DNA from 2 places in the Shewanella sp. 433 genome. Region 2 is predicted to be linked to the other one. Evidence: riboswitches for the same ligand, from Rfam matches in the RefSeq annotation. Region 2 holds a riboswitch; the other holds the start of a gene.
The links. Region 2 has a riboswitch for lysine ahead of AC5YB1_RS12885 (Na+/H+ antiporter NhaC family protein). Riboswitches for the same ligand answer to the same signal wherever they lie in the genome.
Positions count from the first base shown of each region.

Region 1 (9,451 bases), 1.9 Mb from region 2:
ATTCGAAGTCTAGCCCACAGCGGCATAAGTGTTCCGAGCACAAAAAAAGCCAGTCGTGAGACTGGCTTTTTCATTGAATAACATAAGCGTAGGCTTATGCGTCTTCTAAATTACCACAGAAGCGGTAACCTTCACCGTGGATTGTCGCGATGATTTCTGGCGTATCTGGTAAGCTCTCAAAGTGCTTACGGATACGACGAATCGTGACGTCAACCGTACGGTCATGTGGCTTAAGCTCACGGCCGGTCATCTTCATCAGTAAGTCTGCACGAGTCAGGATCTTACCTGGGTTTTCAACGAAGTGAAGCATCGCACGGAATTCACTGCGTGGAAGCTTGTATGACTCGCCCTGTGGGCTAACCAATGAACGGCTGTTAATTTCTAAGCTCCAGCCGTTGAAACGGTAATATTCTACCGCGCTCTTTTCTTCTGTTTCTACACCTGTGCTATTCACACGGGTTAACAAATTACGTGCACGAATTGTTAGCTCACGTGGGTTGAATGGCTTAGTGATATAATCATCTGCACCAATTTCAAGTCCCAAGATCTTGTCAACTTCGTTATCACGGCCCGTTAGGAAGATTAAGCCGATATTGTTTATTTCACGAAGTTCACGAGCCAACAAAAGACCATTCTTGCCAGGAAGATTAATATCCATAACGACGAGATTGATCTTGTTTTCTTGCATTGCTTTATGCATTTCTGCGCCGTCATTGGCTTCAGTTACCACATATCCTTCAGCCTCGAAAATACTTCTTAGCGTGTTCCGGGTAACGGCTTCATCTTCTACGATCAGAATGTGCGGATTTTGCATATTTATCTACCTAATATTTGTTTACATCTGTGCTAACCATAGGCGCGCTGTGCGGGTTGCGCCCTGACTTGTCGTGTTGAAAATTACCGAGTCACGTAGGTGCTTTCACTAAAACGACTGAAACCGCAACGCACTTCATGATTAGTAAAGTATGCGTATCTCTTTATTGAAAAAGATGCGCTAATTGTATCCACTACGATTAACAATAGTAGGAAATAGTTCCTTTAACTATTGAAATTTTCAAGTTTCAATATTAAAAGCGACAAAATCGCTCATATCTATAGGAAATTGACAACTTTTCATTACAGTGATTTAGACATGGCGTAACAAAAGTTGTTCATGCTTGACGAGTGGAAGTGAATCAACCGACGTATTGTACTCGTTTTAGTCATTTGTTAACAAATGAAATGTTAACAAATTTACGCTTAGATTTGATGTTAATCAATTTTTTATGGCTAATCTTTTGATTTTATGGTCATTAATTATAATTTAACAGAGATATAATCTGTTTGTTCTAGGCAGATAAGATGATTTAGCTATAATTATCGTACGCTAATTTAGGAATGCTCGGCGAATGAGTAGTATAGATGACCATTTTTGGCACAGTTATCAGCATACCCAATTTCTATTGACCCAAGGGTTTTCTCCGGCTTTATCCTTTGCCATTCTTACGGCGTACAACCCCAGGGGCGAACTGTTGTCAGCGCCTCAAAATCGTCTGTTAGTTAGATAGTCAATTACAGCGACATATCATCGAACTTAAGCGTCCTTATCGCGCCATCATCGGGGCCTCTTATGATCGCCGTCATATGGAAAAAAGCTGGGCTGTCCCGATAGAAAAGCCATTAGCGGTGGCATTGGGCACACAGTTTAACCAAAATGCGATCTATTTTGTCGAGGGCGACCAGTTACAATTGGTGCCTTGCCTGCTTAGTTATCCCGAGCTGACCATAGGCGCTTTTTCAGCACGGGTGCGTCTAGTCAATGAGTTACCCGATATTCAATCTTAATCTTGTTTTACTAAGGTGGTAGTGACCTTGAAATAATATTTACTCATATTGAATAAATATCGTTGACTTATTAGGCGGGTATTTGCTAATTTTCAACCATCTTACTGCGTCAATACGCTTGAGATACAGAAGAGGAGCGTTAACTAGGTAGTAAGCATGAAGAGGCCAAACTCTGACGATTGCTTATGATGGAGATTAACGCCGAGATAGACAAGTGTTTGGTTTCGTTTGTTTATCGGTCGATATGGCTGAATCCTGTCGATTGTCACCTGTTTTTTGGTGGAGAGCTTCTGGTGGTGATCGCTATTTCCCATCTTGGGGTGCGTAATCTTTGCACCAGGCTCTTCGAACGAAGTCAGTTCGGAGGTTTATCATGTTATCTATTCTTGTCGTGTCTTGTAACCGCTTCAATCTCGTTGAGGTGGGCTAATGTCGATTGTTGTCGCTAAATTCGGTGGTACATCCGTTGCTGATTATCCAGCAATGAGTCGTTGTGCCGACATCATTATTGCCAATCCTAATACACGTATTGTGGTCGTGAGTGCCTCAAGCGGCGTCACCAACCTATTGGTGGCGTTGACTCAAGCGCAACTCGATGATGAGCAGCGTCAACAACTGCTCAAGCAGATTGCCTCAATCCAATATCAAATCCTTGACCGACTCGGTCGTCCAGCTGAGGTTGCCGCTCACCTCGATAGCGTGCTCAGTCGTATTGATATGTTAAGTGAGTCACTGAGCCGTGAACGTTGCAAAGCGACCATGGACGAGTTGTTAGCGCAAGGAGAGCAATGTTCTGCGGCGCTATTTGCTGCTGTGCTGCGTGAAAAAGGTGAGGTGGCGTCAGCCTTTGATGTGCGCCAAGTGATGCGCACCGACAGTCATTTTGGCCGTGCCGAGCCTCAAATTGAGCAGGTTGAAGCCTTATGTGCGGCGCATTTAGCCCCGCTGCTGGCCGAGCAGCGTATTGTGACTCAAGGTTTTATTGGTGCCGATGCGCAGGGTGCCACTACGACCTTAGGGCGCGGCGGTAGCGATTACTCGGCGGCGTTATTGGCCGAGGCGCTTAGGGCATCAGCGGTCGAAATTTGGACCGATGTGGCCGGGATTTACACTACCGATCCGCGCTTGGCCCCCAATGCACAGCCCATCGCTGAAATTAGTTTTAATGAAGCTGCTGAAATGGCGACGTTTGGCGCTAAGGTGCTACATCCTGCGACCATTTTACCTGCGGTAAGGCAAAAAATTCAGGTGTTTGTGGGTTCGAGCAAAGCGCCTGAACGTGGCGGTACTTGGATACGTCATCAAGTGAGTGATGAGCCTATTTACCGCGCCGTGGCCGTGCGCCGCGATCAAACCTTACTGAATCTACACAGTTTGCAGATGCTGCATGCGCAAGGTTTCTTGGCGGAGACCTTTGCTACGCTAGCAAGGCACAAAATAAGTGTCGATTTGATCACAACATCGGAAGTTAACGTATCGCTGACCTTAGATAAAACGGGCTCAGATTCGGCTGGCAATCATTTGCTCAGCGAAGCGCTATTACAAGAACTGTCGCAGCATTGCCGGGTGCGTGTGGAAGATAATTTAGCCTTAGTGGCGATAGTGGGTAATAAAATTGCCTCTACACCAGGGGTGTGCCGCCGAGTGTTTGAGGTGCTAGAGCCACATAATGTGCGCATGATCTGCCAAGGGGCCAGCCCACACAACTTATGTGTATTGGTCGCCGAAAGTGAGGCGGCGCAGGTGGTACGTTCGCTACATGAAAATCTGTTTGAAGGCGAACGATGAAACCGAGCCGTAGCACGTTGAAAATTGGCGAATTGGCGACAGGGCAAGATCTCGAGTTGCCCATTTTTCAGTTTACGCCAGCCGTTATTCGTGGGCCGAGTGTCTATATTCAGGCGAATGTGCATGGCGCCGAGGTGCAGGGCAATGCAGTTATTTACCAGTTAATGCAGCAACTGGAAAACTGCGAGTTGCTTGGCAGTGTCACCTTGGTGCCACTCGCCAATCCTTTGGGGATTAACCAAAAAAGTGGTGAGTTTACCCTTGGGCGTTTTGACCCGATAACCGGGGTGAATTGGAATCGCGAATACTTACATCATCATATCGATATGGCCGCTTGGTATCGACAGCATGCCGAGTTAGACGATAGCGCCTTGGTGGCGGCTTATCGCGCCATGTTGATTGATAGCTGTCAGCAGCGTCTACAGCATGAGTGGGGCGTGACGACGGGGCATCGCCAAGCGGTCACTCTGCAACATTTAGGGCATCAAGCGGATATCGTGTTGGATCTGCACACTGGGCCCAAGGCCTGCAAACATCTGTATTGTCCCGAATATGATAGTGAGGCCGCGAGGCTATTTTCGATAGCCCACACGCTATTTATGCCTAATGAGTTTGGTGGGGCAATGGATGAATCAATATTTTATCCATGGTGGCAATTGTGTCAGTACCTAGCAGCGCAGGGGCGAGAATTAGCGGTACCTGTCTCTGCGTTTACCTTGGAGCTGGGCTCGCAAGAGCATATCGATCTTGCCGATGCACGCCTCGATGCCGACGGGATCATGGCGTATTTGAGTCATCGCGGTGTGGTTGCCGACCCCATTATGCCCGCTAAAATGGCGCGATATGGCTGTTATCTTCGTGACTATAAAAAATACCATTCCCCCATGGGTGGCATGGTGGAGTATACGGCCAAGTTAGGCGAGCCATTAGCCGCAGGTTCGCCTTTAGCGACTATTTTGCGGGTGGATCAGTATGGCAATAGCTCTGCATTAACCCCTTTATGCTTATCGCAAGCCTGCGTGCCGATTTTGCATTTTGCTTCGGCCTCGGTTTATCAAGGCACCGAGCTGTATAAAGTGATGACCCATGTATTTGAGCTGTAACGCATAGGTCTTAGGCTTTTGAATCATAGGAATTTGAGGTATAAAGCGTCATGGGTTTTAGGCGCTAGCGATGCCAGATGTTGGTACTAGGTATCGTGGGCATCGCTGCTACGTTGTTGGTAAGCCTTATGGCTTAACGGCGCGAATAATCGGGTTTTGTAGGCTAATTAAGGTTTCGGTGGATTGGATTTCATCAATAGATTGAATGCGGTTAATCAGCACATGCTGCAAACCATCGATAGACTGACACATCACTTTGACAAAAATACTGTAGTTGCCTGTGGTGTAATAGGCTTCGGTCACCTCTTCTAACGCATTAAGCTTAGCGATGGCGGCAGGGTAGTCACCGGCGCTCTTTAGGTTAATGCCGATAAAACAGCACACATCGTAGCCGAGCGCCTTAGGGTTGACGGTGATCTGTGCGCCAGTGATGATGCCCGCTTGCTTCATCTTCTCTACTCGCACATGAATGGTGCCAGCACTGACACCAAATCGCTTAGCAAGCTCGGCAAAAGGGGTGCGAGCCTCTTGCATTAATGCCGACAGAATTTGATTATCTAATTGATCACGTTGAAATGAACTATCCACTAGTCAATACCGCTCTATGATTAATATTGTTTGCTAATCTACGATATTTTTTGCGTAACGGCTAACTTTTTAGCTCAATTAATGCCAATTTCAATAGTTAACAACAGCCTAGTTAGGGTGCCATGAGTCACTATTGCTGTTCGCTAGGCGTTGCAAAAGGGATGTCAGTGCTAAAGGTCATCGGCTCACCGCTGTAAGGGTGGTTAATGGTTAGCGATTGGGCATGCAGCAGTAATCTGGGAGCGAGTCGTTTGGCTAATGCATCGGCATAAAAATTGTCGCCAAGAATGGGGTGTCCCAAGGCCATCATATGTACTCGCAATTGGTGAGAGCGGCCAGTAATAGGAGTGAGCTTAACCAAGGTTGAGCGTTTCGCGCGGCTTATCACTTCGAAATGGGTGGTCGAGGGCTTACCTAATCGGTGATCGACTTTCTGCTTGGGGCGATTTGGCCAATCGCAGATCAGTGGCAGTTCAACGGTGCCGCTTTGGGCTTTAACATGGCCTGCGACGCGCGCGTAGTAGATTTTATGAGTTTCTCTGTCCCTAAATTGGCGTTTCAATTCACGCTCGGCGCTGCGGCGCAGGGCAACGACGATAATGCCAGAGGTCGCCATATCGAGTCGATGTACTATCTGGGCGTTAGGGTGTTGGCTGAGTACGCGGGCAAAGATGCTGTCATGATAGGCGGGATCGCGCCCCGGGACTGAGAGCAGCCCAGAGGGTTTATTGATCACGATGATGTCTTTATCTTGATGCACCACATCTAGCCAAGGTGTGGTGGGCGGAGCGTACACAAAATCTTTCATAGTCGGTTCGGTATTTTTAAGCGGCAGTCAAGATACCGTTTAGCGTCATGGCTCGCAAGCAAAACTCACCAGCAGCGGTACAAATTGGACGTTGCTTAAAGGCTATGACCATTAACATGCATGATGGCAAAGGTCCAAACCACAAAAGCCAGCGACAGATGAATAAAGGCGTACAGGGCTTGATCGAGTCGCTCCATCCCTTTGGCCTGCCAAAGCAGTTGAGCATGCAGCAGGATATTGAGCGGAAACAGCATAAACAGTGGGTAGAAGCCCACTGGGCTAGCGTCTCCCAGTAATGCCCTAGACAATAACGACCAAACAACCATAAGCATGGTGATGAGCGGCGGCGCCGCTAGGCGGTATTGCTGGGGATAGGGAAACATGTAACGTCCTTATGCTATGTTGATGAGGCTAAGCGCGTTTTCGCCCGATAAATTGGGCTTTATAGATGGGCTCATCCTCACAGCCTACATTACCTTCAAAATAGTGCAATATCTCAAACTTATTGAATTGAGTGAGTAGCTCATTGGTTTGCAGTAAAAAAGCCGGATTTTTAGGCCGACCTACCTTGGCTTGCTCTGTGGTAAAGGTCTCGTAAATTAACAGTCCCTCTGGTTTAATACTGTGTTTTATTTGTTCAAACAGCGGTCTGTGTAGGTAGTTAAACACCAGTACCAGATCAAACTCGCCTTCAGGTAAAGCGGGCGCCGAGCCATCTTCAAGATCATATGCTAAGGCGTGGCAGTGTGGAGGCAGCTTGGGTAAGCTGCTGATATCCTTGTCGATGAAGGTGACATTTGCCCCTTGCTGCGCGAACCATAACCCATTACGGCCACTACCGCAGGCCAGATCTAATACCTGCAGCTGTGCAGGCTGAGCTAAGTTTGGTAAATAGTGGCTGATTAAGGGCGCTACCTTAGCCTTTAATTTCTTTTTTTCCATCGATACGTCGCCTGTGAATAATAGAGTAGTGGCGTAATCCTGCTGGCCCATGGGAGACCACAACCGACAATAATACAATGATGATGAGCAGTTCGGGTTTATAATCGGCCAGCGGAATAAATAAACTTAATAATCCTAGTTTTACTAGAGTGAGAACACCCTTTAGTTGGATAAGCCAGCGCCAGTCACGAATGATCTCCCACAGCATTAATAGGCTGCCCGATCCCATCGCAAGTAGCCAGTATAGGCTCCAGTCGGCTTTGGCTACCCCTAATAAAATCCCCCCACCGGCCCCCGTAATGCCTAAAATATGTAAGGCGCGTAAACTGGTTTTACTCAGGCGTTGTAACCAAAACTGTTTTTCAGAAATCGATTGTCGTCCCATAAGATCAATGGCATCAATAAGTTTGTCTTGAGCTTATCAGGAAATCATCGCAAAGCACATTGGCGCCCTGTTGCGAGAGAGTTTTCGTGATGAGGCTTGCGGTTTTATCATGGGGTTGGGTAATTATATTGACTTGCCATGGTCAGTGTTCATGATCCAAGTGTAACGGCTAGGTTATAATGATGTCTTACATTGACTTATCTCGAATAGGTTGTGGACATAAGGCTATATGGTTACAGCCTTAAATGGGCAGGGAGCTGCCCGAGTATCCAGAGCGTAACAGTTTGCTAGGGTTAGCATTAACGCTGTGAACGGTATTTTTCTGTGACCTATGGTCACGCACACAATTGGGAATCAAATATGAAAATCGGTTTTTTCAGTGCTAAGCACTACGACATGGAGCATTTCAATCGCACCAACAAAGCTTTTGGCGCCCGCATCGAGTATTTTGATTCTCGTCTGTGCATGAAAACAGTAAAGCTGGCCTTTGGATTTGAGGTGATTTGCGCCTTTGTTAACGACTCTCTATGCGAAGAGGTGTTGGTTGAACTGGCTAAAAACGGCACCAAGATTATCGCCATGCGCTGCGCTGGTTTTAACAACGTTGATTTAGTGGCAGCACAGCGGTTAGGGTTAAAAGTGGTTAACGTACCTGCCTACTCGCCAGAATCGGTGGCCGAGCATACGGTTGCGCTGATGCTGACGCTTAACCGCAAGGTGCATAAAGCCTATCAACGTACTCGAGATGCAAACTTCTCGCTCGAAGGGTTAGTGGGCTTTAATATGCATGGCCGCACCGTGGGCGTTATTGGCACGGGTAACATCGGCTTAGCCACCATTAAGGTGCTGTTAGGCTTTGGTTGTAAGGTGGTCGCGTACGACCCATACCCTAATCAAGCTGTTATCGATTTAGGCGTGCCCTATCTATCTCTCGATGAGCTCTACCCCCAATGCGATATTATCAGCTTGCATTGCCCCCTGACTCAAGATAATCACCATCTGTTAAACCAAGAGAGTTTTGCCAAGATGAAACCCAAAGTCATGGTGATCAACACCAGCCGTGGCGGCCTGCTCAATGCGATGGATGCCATGGAAGCATTAAAAGAGGGCAAAATTGGGTCACTGGGCTTAGACGTCTATGAGAACGAGAAAGAGCTCTTTTTCGAAGATAAGTCTAATGAGATCATTCAAGACGATGTGTTCAGACGTTTGTCAGCCTGCCACAACGTGATTTTTACCGGTCACCAAGCCTTTTTAACCGAAGAGGCGCTCGGCGCGATTGCCCTGACCAGTTTAACCAATATTAAGCAACTGCTTAATGGTGAGGATTGCCCTAACCAGCTTTATTAACCTTAACAAGCCGCGATTGACCATGGCGTTAATACCCTACTAGTAACGCTATGGTTAACGGCGAGTTTTACCTGACATTCTCCCATTAGGCTGATAAGTTATAAATACATTTATTAGCCCGAGGGCATGAGTATGATGGTTAAACAGGCTGTTCACGATATCGATACCCCCACAGGCCCCATGAGGTGCTATCTCTACCGTCCCGATGCCGAAGGGCCGTTTTCGACCATCATCTTCTATTCTGAAATTTTCCAGCAAACGGCGCCTATCGCGCGCGCCGCGGCGATCATGGCTGGTCACGGTTTTGTGGTGCTGGTGCCCGAAGTGTTTCACGAGCTTAATCCGCTAGGCACAGTACTGGCTTACGATGAGGCGGGCAAAGATAAGGGCAACCAAGACAAATTTACCAAAGGGTTAGAGCATCACGATAGCGACACCCAGGCTTTGGTGGAGTTTGCGCAGCGCCAACCGTTTTGCAGCAGCCTAGTGGGGACCATGGGCGTGTGCATTGGCGGCCACTTGGCCTATCGCGCCGCGCTCAATAGCGATGTGGTCGGGGCTTTTTGCCTGTATCCAACCGATATTCATTCTAATACCTTACCCTGTAATAAGGGCAATGACTCGTTGAGTCGTACTGGTGATATTCAAGGCGAGTTGGCCTTA
Region 1 covers NZ_CM181703.1:1,029,572-1,039,022, forward strand. Annotated here, with positions in the region: gene arcA (two-component system response regulator ArcA) at 95-814, opposite strand; gene AC5YB1_RS04675 (DUF3293 domain-containing protein) at 1,597-1,824, shown strand; lysine riboswitch at 1,946-2,122, shown strand; gene lysC (lysine-sensitive aspartokinase 3) at 2,254-3,612, shown strand; gene AC5YB1_RS04685 (succinylglutamate desuccinylase/aspartoacylase family protein) at 3,609-4,715, shown strand; gene asnC (transcriptional regulator AsnC) at 4,842-5,303, opposite strand; gene rluA (bifunctional tRNA pseudouridine(32) synthase/23S rRNA pseudouridine(746) synthase RluA) at 5,434-6,111, opposite strand; gene AC5YB1_RS04700 (hypothetical protein) at 6,207-6,494, opposite strand; gene AC5YB1_RS04705 (class I SAM-dependent methyltransferase) at 6,523-7,053, opposite strand; gene AC5YB1_RS04710 (hypothetical protein) at 7,028-7,438, opposite strand; gene AC5YB1_RS04715 (2-hydroxyacid dehydrogenase) at 7,799-8,788, shown strand; gene AC5YB1_RS04720 (dienelactone hydrolase family protein) at 8,921-9,451, shown strand, end outside.
Region 1: linked by a shared signal. The riboswitch ahead of lysC (lysine-sensitive aspartokinase 3) and the one ahead of AC5YB1_RS12885 (Na+/H+ antiporter NhaC family protein) in region 2 are both predicted to bind lysine.

Region 2 (9,451 bases):
CTAGCCTAGCACCTCTCACAGGAGATAATAATAATGGCAGGACTCAATAAGCTGGTTAGCAGCTACGAAGCAGCATTACACGGCCTTGAAGACAACATGACCGTCATGGTCGGTGGATTTGGATTGTGTGGTATTCCTGAAGGACTCATTGCTCAAATGGTTAAAATGGGCACGACTGGACTCACTGCGATTTCAAACAACGCTGGCGTCGATGACTTTGGTTTAGGCTTGCTACTCAAGAGCCGTCAGATCAGCACCATGATCGCCTCTTATGTGGGTGAAAACGCCACTTTTGAGCAGCAGATGCTCTCTGGCGAACTCAATGTTATCTTGACGCCTCAAGGTACATTAGCGGAAAAAATCCGCGCGGGCGGCGCAGGTATCCCCGCATTCTTTACCGCCACAGGTTATGGCACCCCCGTCGCTGAAGGCAAAGAAACACGCGAAATCGATGGTCGTCACTATGTATTAGAACCAGCACTGAAAGCAGATTTTGCCTTAGTCCGCGCCTGGAAAGCCGATACCATGGGTAACTTGGTGTTCCGTAAAACCGCCGCTAACTTCAACCCTATGATGGCCACCGCGGGTAAGATTACCGTGGTAGAAGCCGAGCATATCGTTGAGCCGGGGGAACTCGACCCAGATCATATTCATACCCCAGGTATCTATGTCGATCGCGTGATCCAAGGCACGTTCGAGAAGCGCATCGAGCAACGTACCGTCAAAGCAGCCACTAAATAGGAGGAAACACCATGGCGTTATCAAGAGAACAACTAGCACAACGTGTTTCCCAAGAGCTACAAGATGGCTTTTACGTCAATTTAGGCATTGGTATTCCCACCTTAGTCGCTAACTATATTCCCGATGGGATGGCAGTGATGCTGCAATCGGAAAACGGCCTGCTTGGCATGGGCGAATTCCCAACGGAAGAGACCATAGATGCGGATCTAATTAATGCGGGTAAACAAACGGTAACGGCAGTACCGGGCGCATCTTTTTTCTCATCGGCCGAGAGTTTTGCGATGATCCGTGGCGGTCATGTGGATCTAACCGTGCTTGGCGCTTTTGAAGTCGATGTTAATGGCTCAATCGCCTCTTGGATGATCCCAGGCAAACTAATCAAAGGCATGGGCGGTGCCATGGATTTAGTAGCTGGCGCGGACAATATCATCGTCACCATGATGCATGCCGACAAATACGGTAACTCAAAGTTACTGCCTAAATGCGAGCTACCGCTCACAGGTTATGGCTGTATTAAACGGGTATTGACCGATTTGGCTTTTGTCGAGATTAAAGATGGCGCCTTCCATCTACTGGAGCGCGCACCAGGGGTGAGTGTCGAAGAGATCATTGAGAAAACGGCGGGTAAGCTAATCGTGCCAGAGCATGTACCTGAGATGGTGTTTTAGGATCTAAATGCCTACTCTAATAGTTACAGGTCTAAGAGTTACAGCTTAAAATCCCCTACAAAAAAGGTTACCTCGCGAGGTAACCTTTTTATGAGTGCTGGATCAGTGAAACTGATTAGTCCCACAAAAACTCGCGAAAGTGTTTACGGCATACAGACTCATAACTTTCGTTACCACCAATAGCCACCTGTTCACCCTCTTTCATTGGTTTACCTTCACCATCTAGGCGCACCACCATATTGGCCTTACGACCACAATGACAAATGGTTTTTAACTCGACTAACTTATCGGCCCAGGCAAGCAAATATTGGCTACCACTAAATAACTCACCTTGGAAATCGGTTTTCAGGCCATAACACAGAACGGGAATATCTAAAATATCCACCACATAGGTTAACTGCTTTACCTGCTCTTTACTGAGAAACTGTGATTCGTCGATTAAGATACAGTGTAAATGTTGTTCTTGATGGGCGCTCATTATCATCGAGGATAAATTATCGCTAGCACTGAACACTTGAGCGTCAGTTTCAATCCCGATACGTGACGCCACTTTACCAATGCCATAGCGATCGTCAATCGACGCTGTCATCACCAAAGTGTGCATACCGCGCTCGCGATAATTATAAGATGACTGAAGTAAAGAGGTCGACTTACCTGCGTTCATCGCAGAGTAGTAAAAATAGAGCTGCGCCAACTGAGTTATTCCTATGATTATTTTGAGCGCAGATTTTAACACTAATTAATCGTGTTTCGTAGCTATAAACTAACCCAATTTGCGCTCTTGTGAGCTAGAAAACATCCCAGACTCTTCCCTCGCAAAGCCAAATAATGGTATTGTTGCCCATTACATTTGAGTAAAACAACTTAGCAAACTTATCGTCATTTCAGACAATTTTAACCCAGCTTTGCTACGTTGGACGTGTATAAATAATAACAAAACAACAATTGAAGGTTTTTATAAACATGCGCAAAACATTACTTGCTGCGTCAATCGCGGCCACCATTGCCCTTACAGGCTGCTCACTCAATGAAACTCAAGCGCCTGCTGCCGCAGCGGTGCAAACTCAAAACCCATTAATGCAAGCCAGTTCGCTGCAATACCAAGCGCCCGATTTTAACATCATCAAAGATGAACATTTTCAGCCCGCACTAGATCAAGGTATCAAAGAGCATTATCAACAAGTACTCACGATTGCCAATAATAGCGCGGCGCCGACATTTGAAAACACCATAGTTGCATTAGAAACCAGTGGCGAACTGCTGAACCGTGCTTCAAAGGTGTTCTATAACTTAGCGGGTACAGATAGCAACCCAACACTGCGCAAAATCCAAGGTGAAATGGCGCCTAAAATGGCCGCTCATTCCGATAATATTCACCTTAACGCGCCATTATTTGCCCGTATCGACAGCCTCTATCAACAGCGCAATAGCTTAGGTTTGACGAATGAAGAAGTGCGTCTTATCGAGGTTTATCACCAACGCTTTGTGATGGCTGGTGCCAAATTGACCGATGAGCAAAAAGCAAAAATTCGCGTCTTAAATGAAGAACAATCGACACTGACCAATGAATTTAGCCAGCGCCTAATGCGCCTGACCAAAGAGATTGCGGTGGTTATTGATGATGTCAATCAATTAGCGGGCTTGTCTGACAGTGAAATTCGCGCTGCTAAAGCCGATGCAGCGGCTCAAGGCCATGAAGGCAAATACCTGCTTAGTATCACCAATACTACGCGCCAACCTGTATTAGCTAAACTTGAAAACCGTCAGTTACGCCAACGAGTATGGCAAGCCTCATCAACTCGAGGGATGAGTGGTGAAAACGAAACCGCTTCACTTGTTGCTCGCCTCGCACAACTTCGCGCCGAACGCGCTGAGTTGCTAGGTTACAAGAGCTGGGCTGACTATCGCCTAGCACCGCAAATGGCTAAAAATCCCGAAGCGGTTTACCAAATGTTTGGCTCTATGGTGCCAGCTGTTGTCGCTAACACTCAAAAAGAAGCCGACGATATTCAGGCGATGATCAATAAAACCGGTGGCGATTTTACTCTAGCGCCATGGGATTGGGCCTTTTACGCCGAAAAGGTACGTCAAGAAAAGTTTAATCTTGATGAAAGCTCCATCAAGCCTTATTTCGAGTTCAATCGAGTATTGACTGACGGCGTATTTTTCACGCTTGAATCGCTTTACGGCGTCACCTTTAAGCCGCGCCCCGATCTTCCTGTGTATCATGAAGATGTAAAAGCCTATGAGATGTTTGATGCAGATGGGACTTCGATGGCTATTTTCTACGGCGATTACTTTGCCCGTGAAGGTAAGCGTGGCGGTGCATGGATGAGCTCATTTGTAGCGCAATCAAAACTGCTCAACAGTAAGCCGGTTGTCGTTAACGTGATGAACATCAAAAAGGCACCAGAGGGTGAAGCCACTTTTGTGAGCTACGATGAAGTGACCACTATGTTCCACGAATTGGGCCATGGTACTCACGGCATGTTCTCTAAGGTCACCTACCCTAGCCTTTCAGGCACTGCGGTCTCGCGTGATTTTGTCGAGTTCCCATCAACCTTCGAAGAAGATTGGGCTGCCCATCCAAAAGTGTTAGCTAACTATGCTAAACACTATGAGACAGGTGAAGTGATCCCTGATGAACTGCTGCAGAAATTACTTAAATCACGCAGCTTCAATCAAGGTTTCGATACGCTGGAGTATATGGCAGCCGCATTAGTAGATTTAGAGTGGCATTCACTACCTGCAGACGCACCATTACAAGATGTAGCGAGTTTCGAAGCTAAAGCGCTGGAAAAACATGGCATCAATATCGCTGCCGTTCCACCACGTTACAAATCCACTTATTTTGCTCATGCCTTCCCAGGTGGATATTCAGCTAGCTATTATGCCTACATGTGGAGTGAGATCTTAGCGGCAGATGCTTTTGCTTATGTACAGACCCAAGGTGGTCTAAATCGCGACATTGGCATGAAGTACCGCAAGACGATACGCGAAGTGGGCAACAGCGTGCCACCGATGGAAGCCTACAAAGCATTCCGAGGGCAAGCGCCTACAACAGAAGCGCTACTTAAGCGACGCGGTTTAAACTAAAGCAACTCATGCAACGCCCATAAAAATGCCGCTATGATTAGCGGCATTTTTTATCACTGATTTCGCCTTAGCGGCTCATGATTATATCGTTGGTTTAGCAGCTTGATAGCGAAGTACAACCACACTTATCACAAACAGCACACTACTGGCACCTAAGCCTGCAGCCAGCGATTCGGTAAAGCCGAGCACCACATAGCCACCTAAGCTTATCCCTGCCACAATAAGCGCGTAAGGTAGCTGAGTTAATACATGGTCAATGTGATGACAATTAGCGCCTGTTGACGACAAAATAGTGGTATCGGAGATCGGTGAGCAATGATCGCCAAATACCGCACCCGCTAATACTGCAGCCAGCATGGGAAGCATCATATTGGTGTGCGTGCCCATGGCCATATCGGCGGCAATCGGCAACATGATGCCGAACGTGCCCCAGCTAGTCCCCGTTGAAAACGCGGTCAATCCGGCCAGAATAAATAATACCGCAGGCAGTAACGCAAAGGGGATATTACCTGTGGCTAGGCTGGCCATATATTTACCCGTTTCCATCTGACCAATCACACCGGCAATGGTCCAAGCAAACAGTAAGATATAGATAGCAGGTAACATAGAACGTGCACCTGCTATCATCCCTTTAAGGATTAATGATTTATCTAAACCTTGACTGAGAACTAACAGCAATGTGGCCACTAGGCCAATGATCGCCCCAAAAAACAGTGATGAAGCCACATCGGTTTTTTCAAAGGCGCCAATTAAGGTAAATGGCAAGTTATCCGCGGCTAACGCGTCTGCTCCGCTGCTGACCATATAATAGATAGTGGCGCCAACGAGTACTGTGATGGGTAAAAATAGCCCTGATATTTTACCCGAATCGGCCTCAGGCAGATCGCTATTGGCTCCAGGTGGTAATCCTTTAGACTCATCATAAAGATGACCTTTTTGGGCGTTAAGCTCATGCTGACGCATCGGGCCAACATCGAGCCCCATAAAGGCGACACACAATAGGAGTAACAGCGCAAAGATAGCGTAGAAGTTCATCGGGATCATCTGAATGAACACGCTTAGATGCCCTGTATCAGCAAAACCATGTGCCGTTAAAATGCCGCCAATCAGCGCAATAATATATGCCCCCCAACTCGACACGGGTGAGATAACACAGATAGGCGCTGCGGTCGAATCCAGCAGGTAGGCCAATTTACTGCGTGAAATGTAATAGCGATCGGTTAACGGCCTTGCCACGCTGCCGACAACTAAGCTATTAAAATAATCGTCAATAAATACCACGCAACCTAAAAACATGGTCAATAGCTTAGCATCACGTTTATTGCGAATATGCTGACGTGCCCAATTGGCAAACGCCTTAGCAGCGCCGCTGACAGTGATCAATGCGGTGATCATCCCCAACAAGATAAGGAACCCAAGCAGATAGACATTCCAACTATTGAGGGCGCCATCGGCCCAAAATAACCCCGTCACCTGCTTAGCGAGATATTGTCCCGTGTCACCGAAGGAATAATCGGTGATAAGCACAGCCCCAAGTAGGATCCCCACCCCAAGCGAAAGTAATACTCGACGAGTAAAAATCGCCAGCAAAATAGCCACCACAGGGGGCAGCAAGGAAAGCGCCGAATCGGCGTAACTCAAAGTCGTCATTGTTTTATATTGTCTTCGTTAAATTACGAATGGAGGGCAACTGAACTGGTGGGATATAGCAAAAGATATTACACCTGTCCTATCAGTAGCGCTCCATAGTGATACCAGTTGTCGGTATACCTTCTTTTTATCATTCCGGATAAAAAGCACTATGGCAGTGCTGCCTCTATTCGATGACAGCCCCAGCAGTGAGCTTTGATGAACTCGACCACTTCGGCATTAAATCCTTTCCTATTCGCTGTACGGCATCACCCTAACGAATACTACTAATATTTAATGCACCTCTACGTCTCAGGACGCCTGACCAATTTCACTATCGGCAGGCGTGACGCACATAGAAACACAAGCGGCTTTAAGGATGCTACCTCAAAGCCGGCCAACGTGATCTATATCACACTAAGTTTTAAATGAACACCAAGATATTCACCAAGTGTTTACAACTTACTAAAGAAGCTCTACTAACTTAGGTACTGCATCAAACAGATCCGCTTCTAAACCATAATCGGCCACTTGGAAAATAGGCGCCTCTGGATCCTTGTTGATGGCCACAATCACCTTAGAGTCTTTCATCCCTGCCAAGTGTTGAATCGCGCCCGAAATACCAACAGCAATGTACAGATCTGGGGCAACAATCTTACCGGTTTGCCCAACTTGCAGATCGTTAGGCACATAGCCCGCATCTACTGCTGCACGAGATGCCCCTAAAGCCCCCCCCAGTTTATCGGCAAGTTGCTCTAACATTGCAAAATTCTCAGCACTGCCCATTGCACGACCGCCCGACACCACAACCGATGCCGCGCCTAAATCTGGGCGCTCTGATTCGGTCAATGTTTGTGAAACAAATTCAACATTACTGGTAAAAACACCACCAAGGGTCTGCTCGGCTGCCGCGCCATCATTACTCACAGCGTCAAATGCACTCACGCGCACCGTCATCACTTTGATGGCATCTACACTCTGCACGGTAGCCATGGCACTGCCTGCATAGATTGGCCGAACAAAGGTATCTTCACTGACAACTTCAACCACTTCAGACAGTTGCGACACATCAAGTAAGGCTGCTACGCGCGGTAAAACATCTTTACCTAAACTCGATGCTGAAGCCAAAATATGTTGATAATCGTTGGCGATAGAGACCACTAGTGCCCCTAAGTTCTCGGCGATACCGTGGGCATAAGCCGCATTGTCTGCCACTAATACACTGCGCACACCGCTCAATTGCTTAGCAGCCTCGACCACTGGTGCACAGTTTTCACCTGCGACTAATAAGTCTACATCGCGACCAATTTGTTGTGCACACGAAACCACTTTAGCCGTGTCTAGTTTTAAACTCGCGTTATCATGTTCTGCTATTACTAGAATCGCCATTAGATCACCTTCGCTTCATTTTTTAGCTTTTCAACCAGCTCCTCAACAGAAGCCACCATCACGCCCGCCTTACGCTGTGCAGGTGGAGTGACTTTTAGTACGGTTTGATGTGACTTTAGCTCAACACCAAGACTCTCGACCGTTATTGTCTCTAGTGGTTTACGTTTCGCTTTCATGATATTGGGTAATTTGGCGTAACGAGGCTCATTTAAACGTAGATCTGTCGTAATGATGGCTGGCAGTGGCATTTTCAGCGATTGTAGTCCGCCGTCAATTTCACGTGTCACCAAGACAGTTTCTCCCTCAACCTTCACCTCAGAAGCAAAAGTCGCTTGTGGCATGCCTGCCAATGCTGCCAGCATCTGACCTGTCTGATTGTTATCGCCATCAATAGATTGCTTGCCCAGTAAAATAAGCTGTGCTTGCTCTTGAGTCTGAATCGCATTGAGTAACTTGGCAATCGACAGCGGTTCAAGTGCTTCGTCGGTTTCCACATGCACACCACGATCAGCGCCTAACGCCATAGCGGTGCGCAATTGCTCTTGTGCAGCCTTAGGGCCTATGGTTGCCACGACGATTTCAGTGACAATACCCGCTTCTTTTAACCGAACCGCTTCTTCTACAGCAATTTCACAAAATGGGTTAATCGCCATTTTAAGATTTGCGGTATCGACATTGCTATTGTCAGCATTCACCCTGACTTTCACATTGGCATCGACGACGCGTTTAACTGGCACCAATACTTTCATAAGGCTTCCTTCTTACCATCTTTTTATGTTGAATAAAAAAGTGCATAGCAAAACTATCACAAACTTAAGCCACTTTACGTGCTGTTGACGTTAACGTCAACAAGAACGCAACGAGAAATCTACAAACAGAAAATGACAACAAAACACCAATATAAAAGTGATTACGTTCACTTTTTCATATCAATTTTAATGCAATTTGGCTCTGCATTAATAAAATTACAATATATAGCAAAATAATTATTTAATTCGTTTGATTAAGCGGATATTAGTTTCTATTATTATCAGTGATAAGCCTATTTACAATTATATTTAAGCAGGACACCAATAATATGAGCGAATTTCTAGATATATTGACACACGGCCGTCGTTTTAAAGCTGCGGTAAAAGAGTTATCTGTAGAAGATTTAAAAGATGTCGCTAGCAAACTAGAAAAGATTATTACCGAAAAAGAGAAGCAGGCAGAAGAAGAAAGCGCTGCGATGGCTGAGCGTAATGCCAAAATTGAAGAGATCCGTCTTCAGATGGAAGCCGTCGGTTTATCGGTTGATGATTTAGGCGCTGTTGCGGTTAAAACTGCTCCTAAAAAACGCGCACCACGTCCGCCTAAATATAAAATCGAAGTCGATGGTGAAACCATCACTTGGACTGGACAAGGCCGCACGCCAACCGTATTTAAAAACGAACTAGAAAAAGGCCGCAGCTTAGAAGAGTTTCTGATCTAGTAAGTTGCGATATCGCCAGAATAGATACCTATATTGACTCTGGCAATACATAACAAAGCCAACACTTGATGTGTTGGCTTTGTTGTAATCAGGGTCAACTTTAAGTGAAAGCTAATATTAATCTCTCCTCTATGATATCTAGACTAGATAGATTAACTCTACTTAGTATCTCCTGATTGACTCGTTAACGATTTAACTGGCCCATTTAGTCTTACATCTTATCGCCCTATCTCCATATCAATACCACTGCGACAAAAATGACTTTGAGTCGCGGTAATATAGTGTTCCCCACTTAACAAGAAAAGATAAGCAATTGATAAGTAGAGGTAAAACACTTAAGCGATGACGACTAAAGCTCCGTTAAACTTATGCTGCGTTCTACACAACTGAATATGCCGAATACAAATACAGCAAGAGCAAATTACATTGCTAACGGCATTGTGCAAGTTCAATTAAC
Region 2 covers NZ_CM181703.1:2,920,424-2,929,874, forward strand. Annotated here, with positions in the region: gene AC5YB1_RS12865 (CoA transferase subunit A) at 34-741, shown strand; gene AC5YB1_RS12870 (3-oxoacid CoA-transferase subunit B) at 753-1,409, shown strand; gene AC5YB1_RS12875 (thymidine kinase) at 1,525-2,103, opposite strand; gene AC5YB1_RS12880 (M3 family metallopeptidase) at 2,373-4,505, shown strand; gene AC5YB1_RS12885 (Na+/H+ antiporter NhaC family protein) at 4,587-6,155, opposite strand; lysine riboswitch at 6,234-6,450, opposite strand; gene AC5YB1_RS12890 (electron transfer flavoprotein subunit alpha/FixB family protein) at 6,600-7,523, opposite strand; gene AC5YB1_RS12895 (electron transfer flavoprotein subunit beta/FixA family protein) at 7,523-8,272, opposite strand; gene AC5YB1_RS12900 (H-NS histone family protein) at 8,602-8,994, shown strand.